DNA from 2 places in the Marinobacter sp. PE14 genome. Region 1 is predicted to be linked to the other one. Evidence: riboswitches for the same ligand, from Rfam matches in the RefSeq annotation. Region 1 holds a riboswitch; the other holds the start of a gene.
What was found. A riboswitch is a leader RNA that binds a small molecule or an ion and turns the genes downstream of it on or off. The one in region 1 is predicted to bind cobalamin.

Region 1 (10,379 bases):
GTTGGCCCTGGCCGATCTTGTTCGTAAAAACGTCGATGCCCGTGTGATAGCCGAACGAACGGCCCAGGTTGATCTGCTGACCGGACTGAACAATCGGCGCGGTTTTTTGCCTGTTGCGCAGTCACTCTGGAGTCTGGTCACACGAAACCATCGGAACATCTGTGTGGCGATGATCGATATCGATAACTTCAAGAGTATCAACGATCGTTACGGACACGCCGCTGGCGACAGAATTCTGAAAAAAATTGCCAGCGAGCTTGATCGCTCACGTCGCCATGGCGATCTCCTCGCCCGGTGGGGAGGAGAGGAGTTCACTCTGTTACTGCCGGAGACAGATCAGGCCGAAGCCCACAAAGTGGCCGAACGTTACCGCCGGAGTGTTGAGCAGCTGGTGATCAATGACCACGGCAAAGTAATCCAATGCACCATCAGCGTAGGCGTCGCCAGCCGCCATTCCGAACACGTCACCCTGGAGCACGCCATTGCAACGGCCGACCAGAGGCTCTACCAGGCCAAGGTCCAGGGGCGGAATCAGGTCTGCATTGGCAGCACATCGGACGAGCCGAAGAGACGCTCACCGCCACCTGAAAAGAGTCGTTGACGTCTTAATCAGCCAGCCCTTGTAGAGCATAGACTTCCGGTTTTGAATCGACTCGTACCTTTGCACAAGTTCGGAAAGCCGCCGCATGGAGCTTGCGGCACATGGAGCAGTGGCAGTTTTCCCCGGAGTTTTGCGACACCTTTCGCCGAACTCCGGGCCTAATCCGCTACCACTCCAACTGAGCCCCGGTCTGGTATTCAATCACCCGTGTCTCGAAGAAGTTCTTCTCCTTGCGCAGGGTGGCCTGCTCGTCCAGCCAGGGCGAAACATTCTTCGCACCCGGGAACGGCTCTTCCAGGCCCACGGTACGGGCACGGCGGTTGGCCACGAAGCGGAACTGCTCGCTGTGATACTCCGCCGAGTAACCGAGAATCGGATCGCGAAGGATGTAGTCCGCATAGGCTCTCTCGGCGGCCTCGGATTCGTCCCACATGTCACGCACGGCTTTCGGATCGAAGGTAATGTTCTCCTCTTCCACGATCTGGTTGACCACTTTCAGGCCGAATGAGAAGTGCATGGCCTCATCCCGCAGGATGTACTGCAGCTGCTCGCCGGTGCCGCGCATCAGGCCCCGGCGCTGCAGGGCAAAGATGGGGCTGAAGCCGTTGTAGAACCAAGTGCCTTCGAACACCGCCGCGAAGAACAGGTAGGACATGATGAATTCCTGCAGGTCGTCCTTGTTGCGCAGGTTCATGTCCGGGCGCATGGCGGCGTCCAGCCTTCGGTTGGCGATCTGGATCTTGCCGTTGATGGCGGGCACCACCCGGTAGCGGTTGTAGATCTCGCTCTGGTCCAGGTTCAGGGTTTCGATGCAGTGCTGGTAGGCCCAGGTGTGCATGGCCTCCTCGTACACCTGCCGGGCCTGGTAGATCTGCAGTTCCGGCGCGCTCATCTTCTCCATCACCGCCAGGCCGATGTTGCGCATGGCCAGGATGTCGGAGGTGGTGAGGTAGGCCAGCACGTTCTCGTACACATGTTTTTCCGGTGCGGTGAGCCGGTGGTGGTAGTCGTGAACGTCCTGGGCCATGTTCACGTCCAGCGGCGTCCAGTGGTTCTTGTTGGCGTTCATGAAGTACTCCCAGGCCCAGGGGTACTTGAATGGCGCCAGCTGGTTAATGTCGGTCTCGCCGTTGATGACGCGTTTGTCGTCCACGTTCACCGGTGCCGGGGCTGCTGGGGCTTCGGGTCTATTCTGAGTGATCTGATCGTCTTCCCAATTGAGCATTTTCTTACCTTCACATTCGATTCATCGTGGTTCGGATTAGCGGAGCGTAATCCGACTTCGTTCCTGAACTCTGGATTGGTTGTCGGATTACGCTGCGCTAATCCGACCTACGGCATCAAAAACCTACTGACAGGCTTCGCAGTCCGGATCGTCGATGCTGCACACCTGGGGCTGCGGCGCGGCGACCGGGGCGGTTTTCTCGGCGCCGGTGGCACCCAAAGAGCGCAGGTAATAGGTGGTCTTAAGGCCACGCTCCCAGGCCAGCTGATACAGGGCGTCCAGCTTTTTACCGCTGGGCTCGGCCATGTACAGGTTCAGGCTCTGGGCCTGGTCGAGCCATTTCTGGCGCCGGGCGGCGGCTTCCACCAACCATCGCGCATCGATCTCGAAGGCCGTGGCGTAGCGGGCTTTCAGCACATCCGGGATACGGTCGATCTGCTGCACGGAACCGTCGAAGTATTTGAGGTCGTTCACCATCACGTTGTCCCACAGGCCTTCGGCCTTGAGATCCTGCACCAGGGAGGGGTTTACCACGGTGAACTCGCCGGAGAGGTTCGATTTCACGAACAGGTTCTGGTACGCCGGCTCGATGGACTGGGACACACCCACGATGTTGGAAATCGTGGCCGTCGGGGCGATCGCCATCACATTGCTGTTGCGCATGCCGTTTTTTGCGATCAGTTCGCGTACGGGAGACCAGTCCAGTCGGGCTTTGGTATTTACAGACAGATCCCCTTCCCTGCGGTTTTCCTTCAGCAGTTGGATGGAGTCGATCGGCAAGGTGCCCTGCTGCCAGAGTGAGCCCTCATAGCTCTCATAGGCGCCTCGCTCACCCGCCAGCGAAGCCGAGGCGCGGATGGCGAAATAACTGAGCTGCTCCATGGCAACGTCAGCAAACTCAACCGCTTCCGGGCTGGAATACGGCAGGCCCAATTGATAGAGCGCATCCTGGAAACCCATGAGGCCGAGACCGACCGGGCGATGCTTCAGGTTGGAATTGCGGGCCTGCGGCACTGCGTAGTAGTTGATGTCGATAACGTTATCGAGCATGCGCGCGGCGGTGTTCACCGTTTTTTCCAGACGCTGCACGTCCAGCTCGCCGTTGGCGATGTGGGCCGCCAGGTTCACGGAACCGAGGTTGCATACAGCGATCTCGTCGGCACTGGTGTTCAGGGTGATTTCCGTGCATAGGTTGGAGCTGTGCACCACACCGCGGTGCTGCTGGGGAGAACGCAGGTTGCAGGGGTCTTTGAAGGTGATCCAGGGGTGGCCGGTTTCGAACAGCACGGTGAGCATCTTGCGCCAGAGCTGCTTGGCCGGGATTTTCTTGAACAGTTTGATTTTGCCCTGCTCTGCCAGGGCTTCGTAGTGCTCGTAGCGTTCACGGAAGGCGTTGCCATACAGGTCGTGCAGATCCGGCGCATCGCTGGGGGAGAACAGGGTCCAGTCACGGTCTTCTCGCATGCGCTCGATCAGCAGGTCCGGCACCCAGTTGGCGGTGTTCATGTCGTGGGTACGGCGGCGCTCGTCCCCCGTGTTCTTGCGCAGTTCCAGGAACTCCTCGATGTCCAGGTGCCAGCTTTCCAGGTAGGCACACACCGCGCCCTTACGCTTACCGCCCTGGTTTACCGCCACGGCGGTGTCGTTCACCACTTTCAGGAACGGTACCACGCCCTGGCTCTGGCCGTTGGTGCCCTTGATGTGGGAGCCGAGCGCACGCACCGGAGTCCAGTCGTTGCCCAGGCCGCCAGCCCATTTCGACAGCATGGCGTTATCGCGGATGGCGCCGTAGATGTCTTCCAGGTCATCACCCACAGTAGTCAGATAGCAGGAAGACAGCTGTGAATGGCGGGTACCACTGTTAAACAGGGTGGGCGTGGAGGCCATGTAGTCAAAGGACGACAACAGGTTGTAGAACTCGATGGCCCGAGCATTCGGGTCGTCTTCGCGCAGGGCCAGGCCCATGGCAACGCGCATGAAGAATACCTGAGGCAATTCCAGGCGGGCCTTGTTCCAGTGCAGGAAGTAACGGTCGTACAGGGTTTGCAGACCCAGGAAGCCGAATTGAAGATCACGCTCCGGTTTCAGGGCAGCGCCAAGGCGCTCCAGATCAAAGGCAGCAAGGGCTTCGTCCAGCAGCTCATAACGAATACCTGCCTCGATGAAGGCCGCCAGAGCCTGGGGGTAGATCTCTGCCAGCGGCAGGCTGATGGGCAGACCCAGGGCAGCCGCATTCTCCAGCCGGAGCTGCTCCAGGAGCAGGCGGGCGGTGACCGCGCTGTAGTCCGGCTCCCGCTCAATCCGGCTGCGGGCCGTCATGATCAAGGCCGACAGCACGTCTTCCTCGGCAATGCCGTCATAGAGATTGGTCAGGGCATCGTCCACCAGGGAATCACCATCAATGCCTTCCAGCCCCGTGGCCGCCTGTTCTACCTGCAGCTTCATCAGTCCCAGATCCAGCGGAGCGATCTCGCCGCTGGTCTTTTTCACGGTCAGGTGCGGGTGGGCCTCAACCGGGGCATGGCGGGCACGCTCCCGGGCATGCTCTTCCCGATACAAAACATAGGCCCGGGCTACCTTTTGCTCTTCAGCTCGCATCAGAGCCAGTTCCACCTGGTCCTGAATGTCTTCGATGTGCACCTTGCCGCCGGCTTTAAGGCGTCGACCAATGGCCTGGATAACCTGGTCGGTGACACGGTGCACCGCGTCGTTGATACGGGCGGAGCCGGCGGCTTGTTCACCTTCGACGGCCAGGAACGCTTTGGTCACGGCAATGCTGATCTTCGACGGGTCAAAGCCCACGAGGGTGCCGTTGCGTTTGATGACCTGAAGGGATTCGGTATCGGTGTGCGAGGTTGGCCGGGGTTCGGCCAGGGCTGAGGCAGACATGCTGTGTTCTCCTGAATACGCGTTGAAATCCTTTCACCATCGCGTAGGCAGAGAAACGGAACGCCACCGTAGGTCGGATTAGCGAATGCGTAATCCGACGAAAGCGGCTTTGCGCAGGCAGGGATGTCGGATTACGCATTCGCTAATCCGACCTACGAGTTTGGCCTGAGTCCGGTCTGCTCACCTTGAAACGCGAAGGTGCAGTTTTCTCCCTGGCAGGTCTTCGGACTCAGGGGCGTGAATCGTTCGATTCGGCCTTGCGTGGCGACTTCCCGGCTTGCGCCAGTGTCTTTATGCCACGCTTGTTCCCCAATACCGCTGCGCGTCAGTTCCGGATTCTCACCGGATTCCCGATACCAGAATGCATCGGGTGATCACGTGCTGACCGAGTTGGTTACGCACTGATCACTACATCTGGTATTTGACCAAGGATGGAGACACTATATACACGATATCTGGAAGGGACAAGGTGGGCAGGCACAAAAAAAGGCCCCCATGAAGGGGGCCAAACACGTGACAGCATCTACTCAGCCGATCAGTGGCTGATCATCCAGGGCCGCATGGAAGGAAACATCTTCTTCCCGTCGGCGGTGTAAAACAGCATGGACTTTCCGGGCTTCGGAGAGCCACAGCCGCAGGCACGGCTATGCTCTTTATCATTGGCCCTTCGGTCTGCGGTGGAGAACACCGGTTCATGCCGCGACCGTTCGTTCCTGTCCTCAGCTGCCCTTTTGGCCGGGTCCATGGCCGCAATGTGCGAGGGCAGTACGATCACCCGTGGCGACAGGGCCTTGCAGCTAGGGCACTCTGCCGGCTTGGCGGCATCGTCCATGGTTGCCAGGGTGTTAAACAGGCCGTGCTCTCGGCACTTGTAGTCATACACAGGCATGGTGATTACTCCTTATCTTTCGACAACGGTACGTCCATGCCCCCACTGACTTTCTTCTGGGGTCCATCGGCGGACGGGTTGATGTCGAAGTCGAAGATGCCCGTTGGCAGCCAGAGCGTGGCGCAGGCGTTGGGGATATCCACCACGCCGCTGATATGGCCTTCCACGGGCGCACAGCCGAGAATTGCGTAGGCCTGGGCCTTGGTGTAACCGAACTTGGTCATGTATTCGATGGCGTTCAGACACGCCTGGCGATAAGCCACGTGTACGTCCAGGTAATGCTGGCCGCCGTCCTCGTCCACCGAGATGCCCTCAAAGATCACGTAATCGTCGTAACGGGGCTTGATCGGGCTGGGCTTGAACACCGGGTTCTTGATGCCGTATTTTTTCACGCCATCCTTGATCAGGTTTACCCGCAGGTGAATCCAGCCAGCCATTTCGATGGCACCACAGAAAGTGATTTCGCCGTCGCCCTGGCTGAAGTGCAGGTCGCCGACAGACAGACCTGCGCCGTCCACGTACACCGGGAAATAAACCTTGGAACCCCGTGACAGATCCTTGATGTCACAGTTACCGCCGTGCTCACGGGGCGGCACGGTACGCGCGCCTTCGGCACCCGCAGCCTTGGCCGCGTCGCCGGTCAACTGGCCCATGTGGGCGGTGTCGCCATTTGGCAAAGTAGCCAGTTCCGGTACGCGCTCCGGATCGGTCGCGACCAGTCCGGCTTCACGCTTGTTCCAGGTGTCCAGCAATTCTTTGGAGGGCAGGCAGCCGATCAGGCCCGGGTGAATCAGGCCGGCAAATTCCACGTTGGGAATGTGGCGGGATTTGGTGAACATGCCGTTAAAGTCCCAGATCGATTTCTGGGCCTCCGGGAAGTGTTCGGTCAGGAAGCCGCCGCCGTTCTGCTTGGAGAAGAACCCGTTAAAGCCCCACTGGCTCTCTTCGAAGGTGCCGATATCGAGAATGTCCACTTCCAGCAAATCACCCGGCTCTGCGCCTTCGACACCAATGGGGCCAGACAGGAAATGCACCTGGCTGAGATCCACATCGCGAACGTCGTCAGCACTGTCATCGTTCTTGATCTGTCCGCCGGTCCAGTCGTAGCACTCCACGATGAAATCATCGCCCGGCTTGACGGTCGCCACCAGAGGAATGTCCGGGTGCCAGCGGTTGTGGATTTTGTCGTTCTCGTAGGCCGACTTGTTCAGATCGATCTTGATAATGGTTTCAGCCATAGCGGAGGCTCCTTGGTATTATTGGCTTACACGTTTAGGTAACAGCTTCACTATCCGAAATCCGGCCCCGGGAAGGTATTCGCGAAATGCCCCCGGTACCTACGTCATTCGACGTATTGGTGCACGGTTATCTCGTTGCCCTGAAGATCCGCTTTGAATAACCGACTCTCGGGATTGGCCAATAAAGCACGGGCAACCAACGGTTCCAGCCGCTGACGAAAAGCGCGAAGCATTTCCCGGGCGCCGTACCGGCTGTCGTATCCTCGGCAGAGTTCGGCCCGCAATTCTGGCGATAACGAAAGCTCAGCGTGCTTGCGGGACAGGCGCTTGTTGAGGCCAGCCAGCTCAATGTCCAGCAAGGCATCCAGCCAGTTTTCACCAAGGTTGTTAAACGTGAGAATCTGGTCGATTCGATTGAGGAACTCCGGATCAAAATGCTTTCGGAGGGCGGTGTCGCGAATGGCGTTCGCATCGCCCGGTCGCAGGCCCAGCCAACGTCGCCAACCCCGCTGATACCGATATTGATGGGCTTCCGCATCGAGTGCGCCCGCATTACTGGTCATGAAAATCAGGGTGTTGCGGAAGTCGATCTCGCGGTTGCCGGACGGAAACACCAGCCGGCCGGTGTCCAGCACGTTCAGCAGCGTGCGCACCACTTCCTTGCTGGCTTTCTCGATCTCATCGAACAGGACAATGCCGGGCTTGCTGAACGAGCCCTGAACCTTGTCCAGATCAAACAGGCTGTGGCCTTCCTTGCTGCCCACGTAACCGGGCGGGGCACCGGTGAGCGCAGCGGCGTAATGTTCCTGGGCCAGTGTGTTCATATCGATGCGGCACACGCCATCACGGTTGCCATGGATGGCTTCAGCAATCAGGCGCACGGTTTCGGTCTTTCCGACCCCGGTGGGTCCGAGGAACAGGTGCACCGCCAGCGGCCGGTTGTCGTCGCCGATGTCGGCTTTCACCCGCACCAGCATGGCTTCCATGGCGGTCAGGGCCTCGTCCTGGCCAACAATGTTGTCCCGCAGGCGGGACATGACGGCATCTGGCTCAAAGCGGAACCGGGAAGCACGAACCGGGCCTGAGGCGGCCCGGTCCTTTTCAATGGATTCCCGGTTGGCTTCCAGCCGTTCGTTGATAAACGGCACTGGCGCCTCCCGGCTTTAAGCCCCTGCGGATTTTTCCTTGCCATCAACAGGCAGGTCGCCCACCGGACACTCGGCGGTTCCGATGGTTTTGCGAGTCATGGCTTCCACGTCCTGCTGTGCCTTCTCGGCATCCATCACCCAGGTACGGTAGAAATCGAATGGGCAATCGGCCACGCCCTTGTCACCATCGCCTGACGCATGAACGCCGCTGTAGCCGCGGTGAAGCAGCTTGAACAGATGGTTCTGGGACTGGTCGTTCTTGCGCGCGTCGCGAATCTGGCTCACGGACAGCTGGGCGTACTGAATGCCCATGTCTTCCTCGCCACATTCACCCAGAGTACGGCCATCAAAGCCGATAAGTGCTGAGTGGCCGAAATAGGAATACACACCATCAAAACCAGAGGCGTTGGCCACTGCCACATAGCAGTTGTTGGCCCAGGCCATGGTCTTGGACATCATGATCTGCTGTTCCTTGGCCGGGTACATATAACCCTGGCAGCGCACGATCAGCTCGGCACCCTTCATGGCGCAGTCTCGCCAGATTTCCGGGTAGTTGCCGTCGTCACAGATGATCAGGCTGATCTTCATGCCCTTGGGGCCTTCGCTCACGTAGGTGCTATCGCCGGGATACCAGCCTTCAATCGGGCACCAGGGGATACACTTGCGGTACCTCTGAACGATTTCACCCTCGTTGTTGATGAGGATCAGCGTGTTGTAAGGCGCCTTGTTCGGATGATCTTCGTGGCGTTCACCCGTCAGCGAAAAGATGCCCCAGGTGTTGGCTTCACGGCAGGCTGCGGAGAAGATGGCGGTTTCGTCACCGGGCACGGTGGCCGCGGTTTCCATCATCTCGTCGTTGTCGTACATGATGCCCATGGTGCTGTATTCCGGGAACACCACCAGATCCATGCCCGGTAGGCCCACCTTCATACCCTTGATCATCTCTGCGATATTGCGGGCGTTGTCCAACACCTCGGCCTTGGTATGCAGCCGGGGCATTTTGTAGTTCACCACCGCCACGCCGACGGTATCGTTACTGCTGGAAATATCACCGTGTCTCATTGTTCGTCTCCTGATGTCTCAATCGATCAAACCGCCAGATAGCTGGCAATCTTGTCCTGGTCTGCCTCGGCACGGCTCTCTTCGTGCACAATCGAGCCCTTCTCGATGACCAGAATCCGGTCCGCGGCATCCATCACAAAGCTCAGTACCTGCTCCGAAACCACAATCGACAGCCCCCGCTCATCGCGAATGCGCCGCAAGGTCTTGGCAATTTCCTTGATGATGTTGGGCTGAATGCCTTCGGTGGGTTCGTCCAGCAGCAGCACTTTCGGGCGCGTGGCAAGGGCGCGAGCAATGGCCAGCTGTTGCTGCTGGCCGCCGGACAGGTTACCGCCACGCCGGCCCTGCATTTCCTTGAGCACCGGGAACAGATCGTACAAATCCTCCGGCACCTTCTTCTCACCTACCGCAGCCAGGGCGGTCTCGATGTTTTCCCGGACCGTCAGGGTGGGGAAAATCATCCGGCCCTGAGGTACGAAACCGATTCCTGCACGAACCCGCTGAAAGCTCTTCATATTGGTCAGTTTGGTTCCGTCCAGGCTCACCTCGCCGCCCTTCGTGGGGGTCATCCCGACCAGGGATTTCATCAGCGTGGTCTTGCCCATTCCGTTACGGCCCACCACGGCCACAATCTCGTTTTTCGCCACATCCAGGTTCAGGTCGTCAATGATGGTGCTTTGGCCATAGGCCACCGAATGATGTTTGATGCTCAGCATGATCAGTGCCCCAGGTAGACTTCGATGACTTTCGGGTCCGCCTTCACGTGCTCGATGGACCCTTCCGAGAGAACCTTGCCCTGATGCATGACCGTCACCCGGTCGGCAATGTCGCCGACAAACTGCATGTCATGCTCGATCACCAGTACCGTGTGGTCTTTGGTAATCACCCGCAGCAGTTCCGCCGTTTTCTTGCGCTCGGTGACGGACATGCCCGCCACCGGCTCATCCAGCATCAGCAGGTCCGGTTTCTGGATCAGCAGCATGCCGATCTCCAGCCACTGCTTCTGGCCGTGACTGAGCGACGCCGCCGATTCGTTCAGGACATCCGTGAGAAAGATGGTCTCCGCCACCTCTTCCACCGCTTCAATAACCACCCTGTCCCGCTTGAAGGCCAGGGCGCCCATCACGCTGTGGCCCTGTGGGTAGGACACTTCGAGGTTTTCGAAGACGGTCAGGTCCTCGAACACGGACGGCGTCTGGAATTTCCGGCCCACGCCCGCGTGGACGATCTGATGTTCCTTGAGTTTGGTCAGCTCTTTGCCGGCAAACTTGATGGACCCGGTGGTGGCCTTGGTCTTGCCGCAGATCAGGTCCAGTACGGTGGTTTT
Region 2 (10,379 bases), 340 kb from region 1:
CTTCCAGCCACTGTCTGTCGTCAGACGATCCGGCGGTAATAATGGCTTCGGGGTTGGCCTCGAGAACCGCCTCCCGACTGATCCGGGGCACCAGCCGTGGCAGCTCGCCGAACACATTCACGCCGCCGCACAGGGTTATGGCCTTGCTAATCAGCTCTTCCCGGTTCACGGTCATCAACGGCTGGTCCCATATCTGGTAGAACACCTTAACCGGTCTGGCATCGGCATACTGAGCTTTCAGCGTGGCTATTTCTGCGCGAAACGCTTCGGCCCGTTCCTTGCCGAGATCCGGTGACCCCGTCAGCGACGCCAGATCCGACACCGCCATGGAAATGTCGTCAAACGTCCGCGGAGCAAGCCAGAAAACGGGAATGCCAAGGTCAGACAACCGTTCCAGTTGGCTACGGGAATTGCCATCCACCCAGGCCACCACCAGGTCCGGTGCCAGCGAAACAATGGCTTCCAGATCCAGGCGATTGCTGTCGCCCACTTGCGGCAAATCCGCAGCCTCTGCCGGATAGTCGCTCCAAGCGCTCACCGCCACTACCTTGGCACCGGCGCCTGCGGAGAACAGCAGCTCCGTAGCGCCAGGTGACAGGGAAACAACACGTTGAGCGGGATCAGCCAGGCATACCTTCTGGTTCAACGCATCGTGTGCACAGGGCCCCTGTGCCTGCGCCAACAAGGGCGCAAGCAGAAACAGCACAGACAATGCAGCGAGCCCGGGGTGCCTCATAGAGGGCGGAAGCCTCTCAGATCGGTGAATTTACTGCTGGAAATCATAGCGCACCGAGGCCATGAAGGTTCGGCCTGCGGCCAGATAGTCGAAAGGCGCGAAGGTGGCACTGTCATAGCCGATGCTGGTGGCATAGCGACGGTCCAATACGTTATCCACCTTGAACGAGGCCGACCAGCCAGGCTGAAAGTTCCAGGCAGCCCTCAAGTCCACGCTGCCATAGCCTGGCAGCAGGCTGGTATTCGCAGCGTCGTTATAGCGGTCACTCTCGGCGATAAAGCTGGCTCCCACAGACCACTGAGAAAACAGGCGATCAACATCCAAACGCACATTCTTTTCTGCGCGGCGCGGTAAACGTGCGCCGGTATCGCGGTTCTCGGTATCCGCGTAGGTTACCGCTGCCGACAGGTTCCAGTCAGCAGTCTCAATACCGGAAGAAACCTCAACGCCACGAATTCTGGCCGTCTCAACGTTTTCCATGGTGCCTTCAAACGTCACCGGGTCAGAGACGTAGGTAATCAGGTCTTTCACATCGTTCTGATAGAGCGCAATGTCCCAGAACCAGACGTCATATCGTCCCGAGAAGCCCGCCTCGACCATCTGCCCCTCTTCCGCATTGAGGTCGGGATTGCCAGTGTAGAAGGGTACTGTCAGATAGAGATCATTAAAGGTTGGCGCCCGGAATGACGTGGCATAGCTGAGACGGAAACGATGGGCGCGATCCAGCTGGTGACCGAAGGCCACGCCGCCAGTCTCCTCTTTGCCATATGCCTCGTTGTCATCAAGACGCAGACTGAACATCAGATCGGTAGCATCAAAGTTCAGACGACCCTGGCCAAAGACCGCACTGTTGGTCCTGCTGTCTTCCTTGAAATCGCTGGTGCCGTCCACTTCATCAATCATGACCTCCGTACCCAGAACCAGCTCATGAACACCGGCGGTCAGGGTGTTTTCCCAGCGAGCGGAACGAGACAATGTGTCGAAAGTACTGGGATTGGCTCCAAAGGTATCCTGTTCGTCGCGGGCTTCCGAGAACTGGATCCGTGTGCGCCAGTAGTCACTGGCAACAGCCTCCAGATGCAGACCCATGGCACGGATCAGGAAATCAGTATCACCGCCTTCAAACTCGGTGTTGCCTTCAGACTGGAACACCGTCAGCCCTGCGCCGCCGCCCTGGTCAAAACTGTGGCTCAGCTTCGCCAGGCCACCGGTGTTTTGAAAACCCTTGTCTTCACCGCCATCTCTCAGATTGGTGCCATCGGTGTCCGAATAGACGCCACTGGCCAGGAACGAGGAACGGCCCTCCCGGCCAGCTAATCCGGCAGTCACCTCATGGGTTTCATGGGAGCCACCCTTTAGTTCGCCCCAACCCTGGCGCCCGGCCTCAGGCTCCAGCGTGAACGCCTGGATGACACCACCCACCGCATCGGCACCGTAGAGGGAGCTCTTCGCGCCCCGAACCAGTTCAACCCGCTCCATCAATTCCGGAGGCAAAAACTGCCAGGGCGGGATGCCGGCAGAGGCAGAGCGCAGTCGGATACCATCGAGAAGCAGCACTGTACCTGAGCTTCCCGCGCCACGCAGGAATACGCTGGTGGTTTTGCCGTAACTGCCGTCCGACACCACGTTGATTCCCGGCTGCGCGCGCAGCAGGTCGCGGAATTCCGCGGGCTGTTGCCGATCGATATCCTCCTTCTCGATTACCGTAACCGAAGACAGACTCTCACCAACCGTCTTCGGCCCCAGTGTCGCGGTAACCACGATCGGATCCAGGGCGTCGTTCTCTGAGGCAGACTGGGCCGAAACGGCCAGAGGCAGGGCGGCCATGGCAACGCCGGCCAGTACAACAGGGCTTTGAATTCTGAACATGAAGCTTGCTCCGCACTCCGCGCGCACCCGCACGGGAATCTGGGTTTTGTTGCGGAACAGGGAATGGGGGCAGGCGGTAGACTGGTGTCAGGAAAGCGGAACCGGCATATCACCCACCCAGGTCGCCCACCGCAACATCGGGTGTTTTTCCAGGCCGGTCTCCGGGCTGGCAGGCGGAACCTGAGGTTCCCGGGCAATCACCTTCCCATGTCGTGGCGACACAGTGGCGCACAGATTGCCGTTGTCCTGCTTACCGTTGCGGGGGCAGCATCGGACTTGCGCTGGCGTAACCAGGCTCACCGATTTCCCGTTTCACCCGTCGCGCTTTGCGACGGACACCTGAAAAAAGTGTGGCAAGGCTAGCAACACCGGGGTAAGTGGTCAATGAAATCCATCAAAGGTCGACATGGCCGCAGGCCTCTGCCACTGCTATATTCCATGGCTAACAATCATTTTTATTCGCCAGAACAGGGAGTTTTATGCAGGCCGAGCTCATCGACATCCGCAATCACCTGGCACAATACCCGCCGTTTGACGAGATGGCCGAGGAGATGCTCGACCGAGTGGTTGGCGACATCGAGGTTGTGTATTTCAAGGCCGGAAGCCAGATCCTGGAGTTCGGCGACCCCAGTAGCTGGCTTTTTTATGTTCGCAGCGGCGCCGTCGAGATCTATCGACGATCGGGAGAACTGTATAACCGGATCAGCGAAGGTGAAGTTTTTGGCCAGTTCGGCCTGCTGATGAACAGGAAGGTGCGCTTCCCAGCCAAGGCCCTGGAAGACTCTTTACTCTACAAGATCCCTTACGAAACTTTTCAGTACCTCTGGGAAAACGACGATGGCTTTGCAGATTTCGTCGAGGTGGAAGACCGAAGCCGCCTGAGATCCGCGTTATCCAGACGGGAAAAATCCAACCAGCTGATGACGTCCAAGGTCACCCGGCTGATTTCCCGCGAGCCTGTTTCGGCGCCCTGTACCGTTCGTCTCCAGGAAGCCGCCCGGATAATGACCGAACAGGGCGTCTCTGCCCTGTTGTTGATGGACAAGGAAGGCGATAAGCCCTTGCTCAAGGGCATCATTACTGATCGGGATCTGCGCACCCGTGCTCTCAGCGAGGCCTTGGCATCGGAAACCCCCATCAGCGACATCATGTCGAAAAACCCGATTTCCATCCGCTCGAGTATGTTCATATTCGAGGCCATGCTCACAATGCTGCACAACAACGTTCATCATCTTCCGGTGATGGATCGGGATGAAGTTCGGGGCGTAATCGCACTGTCCGACATCGTGAAATACGAGAGCCAGAGCAGCCTGTACCTGGTCAGCAACATTTACCATCAGCATGATGTCAAAGGCCTGAAGAAAATCAGCGAGGATGTGCGCGACAGCTTCGTTCGTATGGTTAACGAGGATGCCAACTCCCATATGATCGGCAGTGCCATGGCCGGCATCGGGCGCAGCTTTACCCAGCGCCTGCTGGAATTGGGCGAAGAGAAACTGGGCCCGCCCCCCGTTCCCTACTGCTTTATGGCGCTTGGTTCCATGGCGCGCGACGAGCAGCTGGTGGTTACCGACCAGGACAACGCCATGATCCTGGACGACAGTTTTGTGCCGGAAGAGCACGATGAGTATTTTATGGCGCTGGCAAAATTTGTCAGCGATGGGCTCGCTGATTGCGGTTACACCTATTGCACCGGCGACATCATGGCCACCAACAAAAAATGGCGGCAGCCATTGCGGGTCTGGAAGGATTACTTCACCGACTGGATTGATAATCCGAAAGCTGAAGCCCTGTTAAACAGCAATATTTTCTTTGACTTGGACGGCATCTACGGGGAGACCGAATTTGCCGAACAGCTGAAGACACTGGTGGCCGACAAGGCCAGCAACAGCCAGCGGTTCCTGGCAATGCTGGCCCGCAATGCCCTGAACCGCACTCCCCCGATTGGCTTCTTCCGAACCTTCGTGTTGGAAGAAGATGGCAAGCACCAGAAGACCTTCAACCTGAAACGTCGGGGAACGGCGCCCCTGTCGGATCTGATTCGGGTTCACGCCCTGGCCTGCGGCTCCCGTGCACAGAACTCGTTTGAACGGCTGAAAGCCATTGGCAACACCAAGCTCCTGCTGGACGACGATCTGGGCAATCTCAGGGATGCTCTGGAGTTCATCTCCATCGTCCGTATTCGGCACCAGGCGCTGGCCATTGAGGCTGATCGGCAGCCGGACAACAATGTTCGGCCCGAGGATCTCTCGCCGTTTGAGCGCAGCCACCTCAAGGACGCATTTCAGGTGGTCAGCGGTGCCCAGAAGTTTTTGAAATTCCGGTACAACGCCGGGGTGGCCCGTAATGTCTAATGAAGAGACGGCCGAGAACCCTGTAACCAGCCTGCCGTGGCCCGAGCAGTTTGGAGCTCTGGCTGAGCAAAGCAAGTCCCCGATTCTGAGAGCCTTTTACGAGAGCGGGTGCGTGTCTCCGGACACGCCTTTGTCTGAGGTTCCCCTAGTCGCGCTGGATTTCGAGACCACCGGGCTTGATGCAACCCGGCATTCCATTGTCAGTATTGGTCTGGTGCCCTTCACCCTGGACGGCATCGCGCTGGGCAAAGCCCGACACTGGATCGTGCGCCCGAAACTCCCTCTGCACCAAACCTCCATTACTATCCACGGCATTACCCACAGCGACATCGACAAAGCACCGGATATGAAAGATATCCTGAAGGATTTGTTTGCCTGCCTGAACGGCCGGATTCCTGTCGTCCACTACCGCAATATTGAAAGGACGTTCTTCGACGTCGCCCTGCAATGGCGCCTGGGGGAGGGCATCCGATTTCCCGTCATCGACACGATGGCTATTGAAGCCCACCTTCATCCGGATCGAAACCCATCGCGATGGCAAAAACTGATGGGAAAAAAGCCCGTTTCCATTCGCCTGGCCGACAGTCGGCTGCGCTATGGACTTCCCCACTACGCGGCCCATAACGCTCTGATTGATGCCGTTGCCACTGCCGAACTTCTTCAGGCGCAGGTGTTACATCATTTCAGCCGAGAAACCCGAGTAGCGGATCTCTGGCTGTGATTCTGATGTCGGACTACGGTTTCACCTCCTCGATCCACTTGCCATAACCTGCCGCCTCCATGTCTTCAAGGGGGATAAAGTCCATCGCCGCGGAGTTCATGCAGTAGCGCAGGCCGGTCGGCGCGGGACCATCGTTGAATACATGGCCAAGATGGGAGTCCGCGCGGACACTGCGGATTTCCGTCCGGTTCATGAAGAAGGAGTTGTCCTCATGCTCCACTACGGCGTCTGACGTGATGGGCCGGGTGAAGCTGGGCCAGCCGGTGCCGGATTTGTACTTGTCTCGTGAGGAAAACAGCGGCTCGCCCGAGACGATATCGACGTAAAGGCCGGGCTTCTTGTTATCCCAGTACTTGTTGTTGTATGCCGGCTCAGTACCATCTTCCTGGGTCACCTCGTACTGCATGTTGGTCAGGCGCTGTTTGAGGACATCCTGATCCGGCTTTTCAAAGCTTCCGGGATTAAAGCCACTGCCCATCTGACCTGGCTCTGCGCTGGCGCTCTCATTGCCCACCAGGTCGTCACTGGCATCCACCGAGGCATTCTCCTGAAACCGGGTGTAATCGAGCTCGTAATCTTCACCAAACACCTTCTCGATAAACTGATAGCGGCCAGAGTTGAAGGTGTAGAAGTTGTAGCGCACCGGGTTCTTGTCGTAGTAATCCTGATGATATTCCTCGGCCGGGTAGAATTTCTCAAATGGCACGATTTCGATTACCACAGGTTTCTCGTAAACTCCGGAAGCCTCCAATTCTGCAACGGCCGCTTCGGCCAGGCGCTTCTGCTCAGCGTTATGGTAGAAAATAGCCGGTCGATACTGCTGGCCACGGTCCACAAACTGACCTTGATTATCGGTCGGATCCATCATCCGCCAGAGCGCCTGCAACAAGCCCTCGTATGTCATTTCGTTCGGGTCGTAATAGACCTGTACCGCTTCGGTATGGCCAGTCCGCCCCGAGGCAACCTGATTATAGGAAGGGCTCGTTTCTTTCCCACCAGAATAGCCCGAGACGACTTCCACCACGCCCGGCACCCGCTTCTCGTACCCGGCCTCGACACACCAGAAACAACCGCCAGCAAAGGTTGCCACGGCCAGACCGGGTTGATCCGGTGCGTATTTGCTCATCTGCGACTCCGACTTTTCGGCAACCGCGTAGGTGGTGAACAGACCAGCTGCAGAGACAAGCGCCACTGCGGAAAACAATCCCAAAATCTTGCGTTTCATCAGACTTCTCCTTCACGTGATTCCATACCTACAGCGTAGGGTCTCGGATTCACGAAAACGTTCACCAGGTATTACGAATTCATAACGCTGTGGATTTTTCGCCGCGCGGCGCGGCACTGTCACCGGCCAGGGGCAGCCAGATGCTGAAAACGGCGCCATCGGCATTGCGCACAGAGAGTTTCCCCTGCTGCAGCGTCACCATTCTCTGGGCAATCGCGAGCCCAAGACCGGCATGCCCCGTCCTGGAAGCACCTGCGGCCTGGTAAAAGGGTTCAAAGACGTGCTCCAGATCCTCATCATCGATGCCGGGACCAGCGTCCGCGACGGTAATTTCCGCACCCCCGGCCTGTTCAACAACACCCAGTGTGATCTCCGTATCTTTCGGCGAATGGCTGATGGCGTTGCTGATCAGGTTATCCAATACCCGCTCGGTCATGGCGATATCCGCCAGCACCTGGATCGGAGCCACGGAAACAATCGACAGGGTAACGCCGGCGCGCTCCGCCTCGGGCTGATGCTTTTGCACCACATCATGAAGGAGTTCGGCAACCACAAACGGTTCTGTCTTCGGCTGCTTCTCCCGGGCATCCAGTGCGGCAAGTTCAAACAGTTCCTCCACCAGGCGACCAAGCCGGTGGCTTTCGGTAAGGGCCACATCCAGGAAACGTGCCCGCTCATCGGCACCGAGCGTGTCCTGTTTCAGGCGCAAGGCTTCGATATAACCCTGGATGGATGCCAGTGGCGTTCTCAGGTCATGGGAGACCTGGGCAACCAGCTGCCGGCGCTGGGCATCCTTGTGTTTCAGAAGGTCCAGCTGGGCAACAATCCGCTGGGCCATCTGATCAAACCGGGCGGCCAGGTAATCAATGTCATCGCCTTTACCCGCCACCGCCGCGGCGCGCTCAGTCAACATGCCGCGCTCGAAGGATTCCACCCGCTCGGTAAGCCGCGACAGCCGACGCGTCAGCAGCCGGAAGAACACCAGCCCCGCCAGCAGCCCGACAAACAGACTCACTGCCAGCGCGCCCGCGCCCAACTGGAGGAGCCGGTTACTGTGCACCATGCCCTCGGCCAGGTCGTACTCCTCGCCGCGCAGAACCACGTAGAGGTAACCCGTTGGATCCGCAGCCGTTGGCACCGGCGTTACCGAGAAGACCTTCCGCCGATCATGACTGCGCGGATCATCGCCGGGAAGTGGATAAGCACCCGGGTTTGCGAGCAGGGTCTGGACTGGTTCGAGGGACACCCGGTTGCGCTTGATCTTGTTCGGATCGGCGGAGTAGGAAAGGATGTTGCCTTCGGTATCCAGAAGGTAGATTTCAATACTGGGATTGATCGTCATGTACAGCTCGAAGAGCTGCTTCAGGGCATCGCGGTTGAGTTCGCCATCCGTAACCAGATTGCGGTCGGAGACCAGATTGCGGGCGAGGTCGCGGTTCAGTTGCTGGTTGACCGCAGCCGAGTATTCCCTCACCGAAGCCAGACTCAGAAAGGTAAAGAGCCCACCCACCACGAGCAGCAGCAGGAACAGACCGATCGCCAGCCGGGCATAGAGAGTACGGAAGACAGACAGGGCCATCGCTAATCCATGAACCGATAGCCAACACCCCAGACCGTCTGGACGTATCGTGGGTCGGCGGGATCGGCTTCAATCTTGTTGCGCAGGCGGTTGATGTGGGTGTTCACGGTATGCTCGTAGCCCTCATGGTTGTAACCCCACACAGAATCGAGCAATTGCGCCCGGCTGAACACCCGGCCCCGATGGGAGGCAAAGTGCCAGAGCAGGTCGAACTCTCGGGCGGTCAGGTCCACTTCCCGATCATCCACAAACACTCGCCGGCGAACCGGATCAATCCGAAGCCCGTCCACCTCAATCTCATCAGCCTGATCGCCTGCAGGCGCTGCCTGAGAGAGTGCGTCTACCCGTCGGAAAAGCGCTTTGATGCGCGCTGCGAGCTCCGCCACGCTGAACGGCTTCGTCAGGTAATCGTCCGCGCCCATCTCCAGGCCCAGGACCCGATCCAGCTCTGTGCTCTTTGCCGTCAACATCAGAACCGGTACATAGCCTGGGCAGGCACGAATCTCGCGGCACACCGCCAAACCATCCAGGCCAGGCAACATCAGATCCAGAATAACCAGATCGACGCCGCCCTCCCGGAACCGTTCCAGGCCGGTGTCCCCCCGGTCCACGAGCACGGGCTTCATTCCCAGATCTGAAACCTGCATACGGACCAGCTCACCGATGCCGGGGTTGTCTTCAATAATCAGTACCGTTCGCGTCATGGTGATGGGCTTCGCTGAATTTGCCGGTGGCTTTCGATGCTTTCATGGCAGAGTGTAGGCGGAAAAGTTCACAAAACCATCACAAGCCGTCAGAACCGCGCGCATAGCCGGCTCCGGGTTTAGCCGTTAAAATGAACCCAAATTCGGGCATGAGGTTTCAGTGGCAGACAAAACCGTAACCAGGGCAACACCGGCCGAGGCGTTCAAGCGGGCACGTCGCATGTGGCTTAAGGGTGAGCGCATTCACCTGGCGCCGCTGGCTGATGAGCTCGGAATTGGCCGCGCCACCCTGTTTCGCTGGGTCGGCAACAAGGATCTGCTGATCGGCGAGATTCTCTGGTCCCTGTATGAACCCCTCTGGCGACAGGCCATGACGGAAACGCCCGGCACTGGCGTGGACTACATCGTCGGCGTGTACCGCCGCACCAACTCCGCCATCCTGCACTTCGAGCCGCTGCGGCGATTCATCAACCAGGATCCGGAATATGCCCTGAAAATTCTCACCTCTTCGCAGTCAATCCTGCACACCCGCACGGTCGAGACCAACACGCGGATGCTGAAAGACCAGGTTGCGGCCGGGCATATCAAGCCACCAATGAACATCTTCAGCCTGTCTTACTTCATGATCCGACTGGCAGAGTCCTGCCTGTACAGCGACATCATCGCCGGACGCGAACCCAGGGAGGCGGAGCTGGAGGATGCCTGTACCGCCGTGCGGATTTTGCTTGGGGGGAAGGCCTAGGGCTTACAGGCTTTGGGGGCTGGCCCCGAGGCGGGGGTGTCTTTTCTTCTGGGAAAAACAACTCGCTTCGCTCAGACATTTTTTCCCGGCAGAAAAGACACCCCCACCCCGTGGCCGATCTAACTCTCAGGGCCACCGATCGGCAGCCCAGCCTATCGGCATTTACAGCTGCAAAGACCGGATTTCCAGAAACTCCTCCAGTCCCCACTTGCCAAATTCGCGGCCGATACCGGAATGGCCGAAGCCGCCAAACGGTGCCATCGGGTTAAACGCACCACCGTTCACGAATACCTGACCAGTGCGCAGCTTGCTGGCAATTTTCTTGGCCTTGGCATCGTCGCCGGACCAGACTGCACCGGATAGGCCGTACTGGGTGCCGTTGGCGATTTTCACCGCTTCGGCTTCGTCGTTGTAAGGGATCACGCACAGAACTGGCCCGAAGATTTCTT

Region 2: another riboswitch for cobalamin. It lies ahead of ACWJ62_RS07100 (TonB-dependent receptor plug domain-containing protein); the one in region 1 lies ahead of ACWJ62_RS08580 (ribonucleoside-diphosphate reductase subunit alpha).

The regions. Positions count from the first base shown of each region.
Region 1 is NZ_JBQXNY010000002.1:587,025-597,403, reverse strand. Features, by position in the region: gene ACWJ62_RS08590 (diguanylate cyclase) at 1-601, shown strand, start outside; gene ACWJ62_RS08585 (ribonucleotide-diphosphate reductase subunit beta) at 768-1,826, opposite strand; gene ACWJ62_RS08580 (ribonucleoside-diphosphate reductase subunit alpha) at 1,950-4,715, opposite strand; cobalamin riboswitch at 4,913-5,091, opposite strand; gene ACWJ62_RS08575 (zinc ribbon domain-containing protein) at 5,251-5,604, opposite strand; gene fmdA (formamidase) at 5,610-6,842, opposite strand; gene ACWJ62_RS08565 (AAA family ATPase) at 6,947-7,990, opposite strand; gene ACWJ62_RS08560 (aliphatic amidase) at 8,006-9,052, opposite strand; gene urtE (urea ABC transporter ATP-binding subunit UrtE) at 9,079-9,768, opposite strand; gene urtD (urea ABC transporter ATP-binding protein UrtD) at 9,771-10,379, opposite strand, start outside.
Region 2 is NZ_JBQXNY010000002.1:250,865-261,243, forward strand. Features, by position in the region: gene ACWJ62_RS07095 (cobalamin-binding protein) at 1-736, opposite strand, end outside; gene ACWJ62_RS07100 (TonB-dependent receptor plug domain-containing protein) at 767-2,605, opposite strand; cobalamin riboswitch at 2,741-2,963, opposite strand; gene ACWJ62_RS07105 (putative nucleotidyltransferase substrate binding domain-containing protein) at 3,085-4,959, shown strand; gene ACWJ62_RS07110 (3'-5' exonuclease) at 4,952-5,680, shown strand; gene msrB (peptide-methionine (R)-S-oxide reductase MsrB) at 5,694-6,905, opposite strand; gene ACWJ62_RS07120 (sensor histidine kinase) at 6,985-8,484, opposite strand; gene ACWJ62_RS07125 (response regulator transcription factor) at 8,487-9,188, opposite strand; gene ACWJ62_RS07130 (QsdR family transcriptional regulator) at 9,349-9,930, shown strand; gene ACWJ62_RS07135 (aldehyde dehydrogenase family protein) at 10,093-10,379, opposite strand, start outside.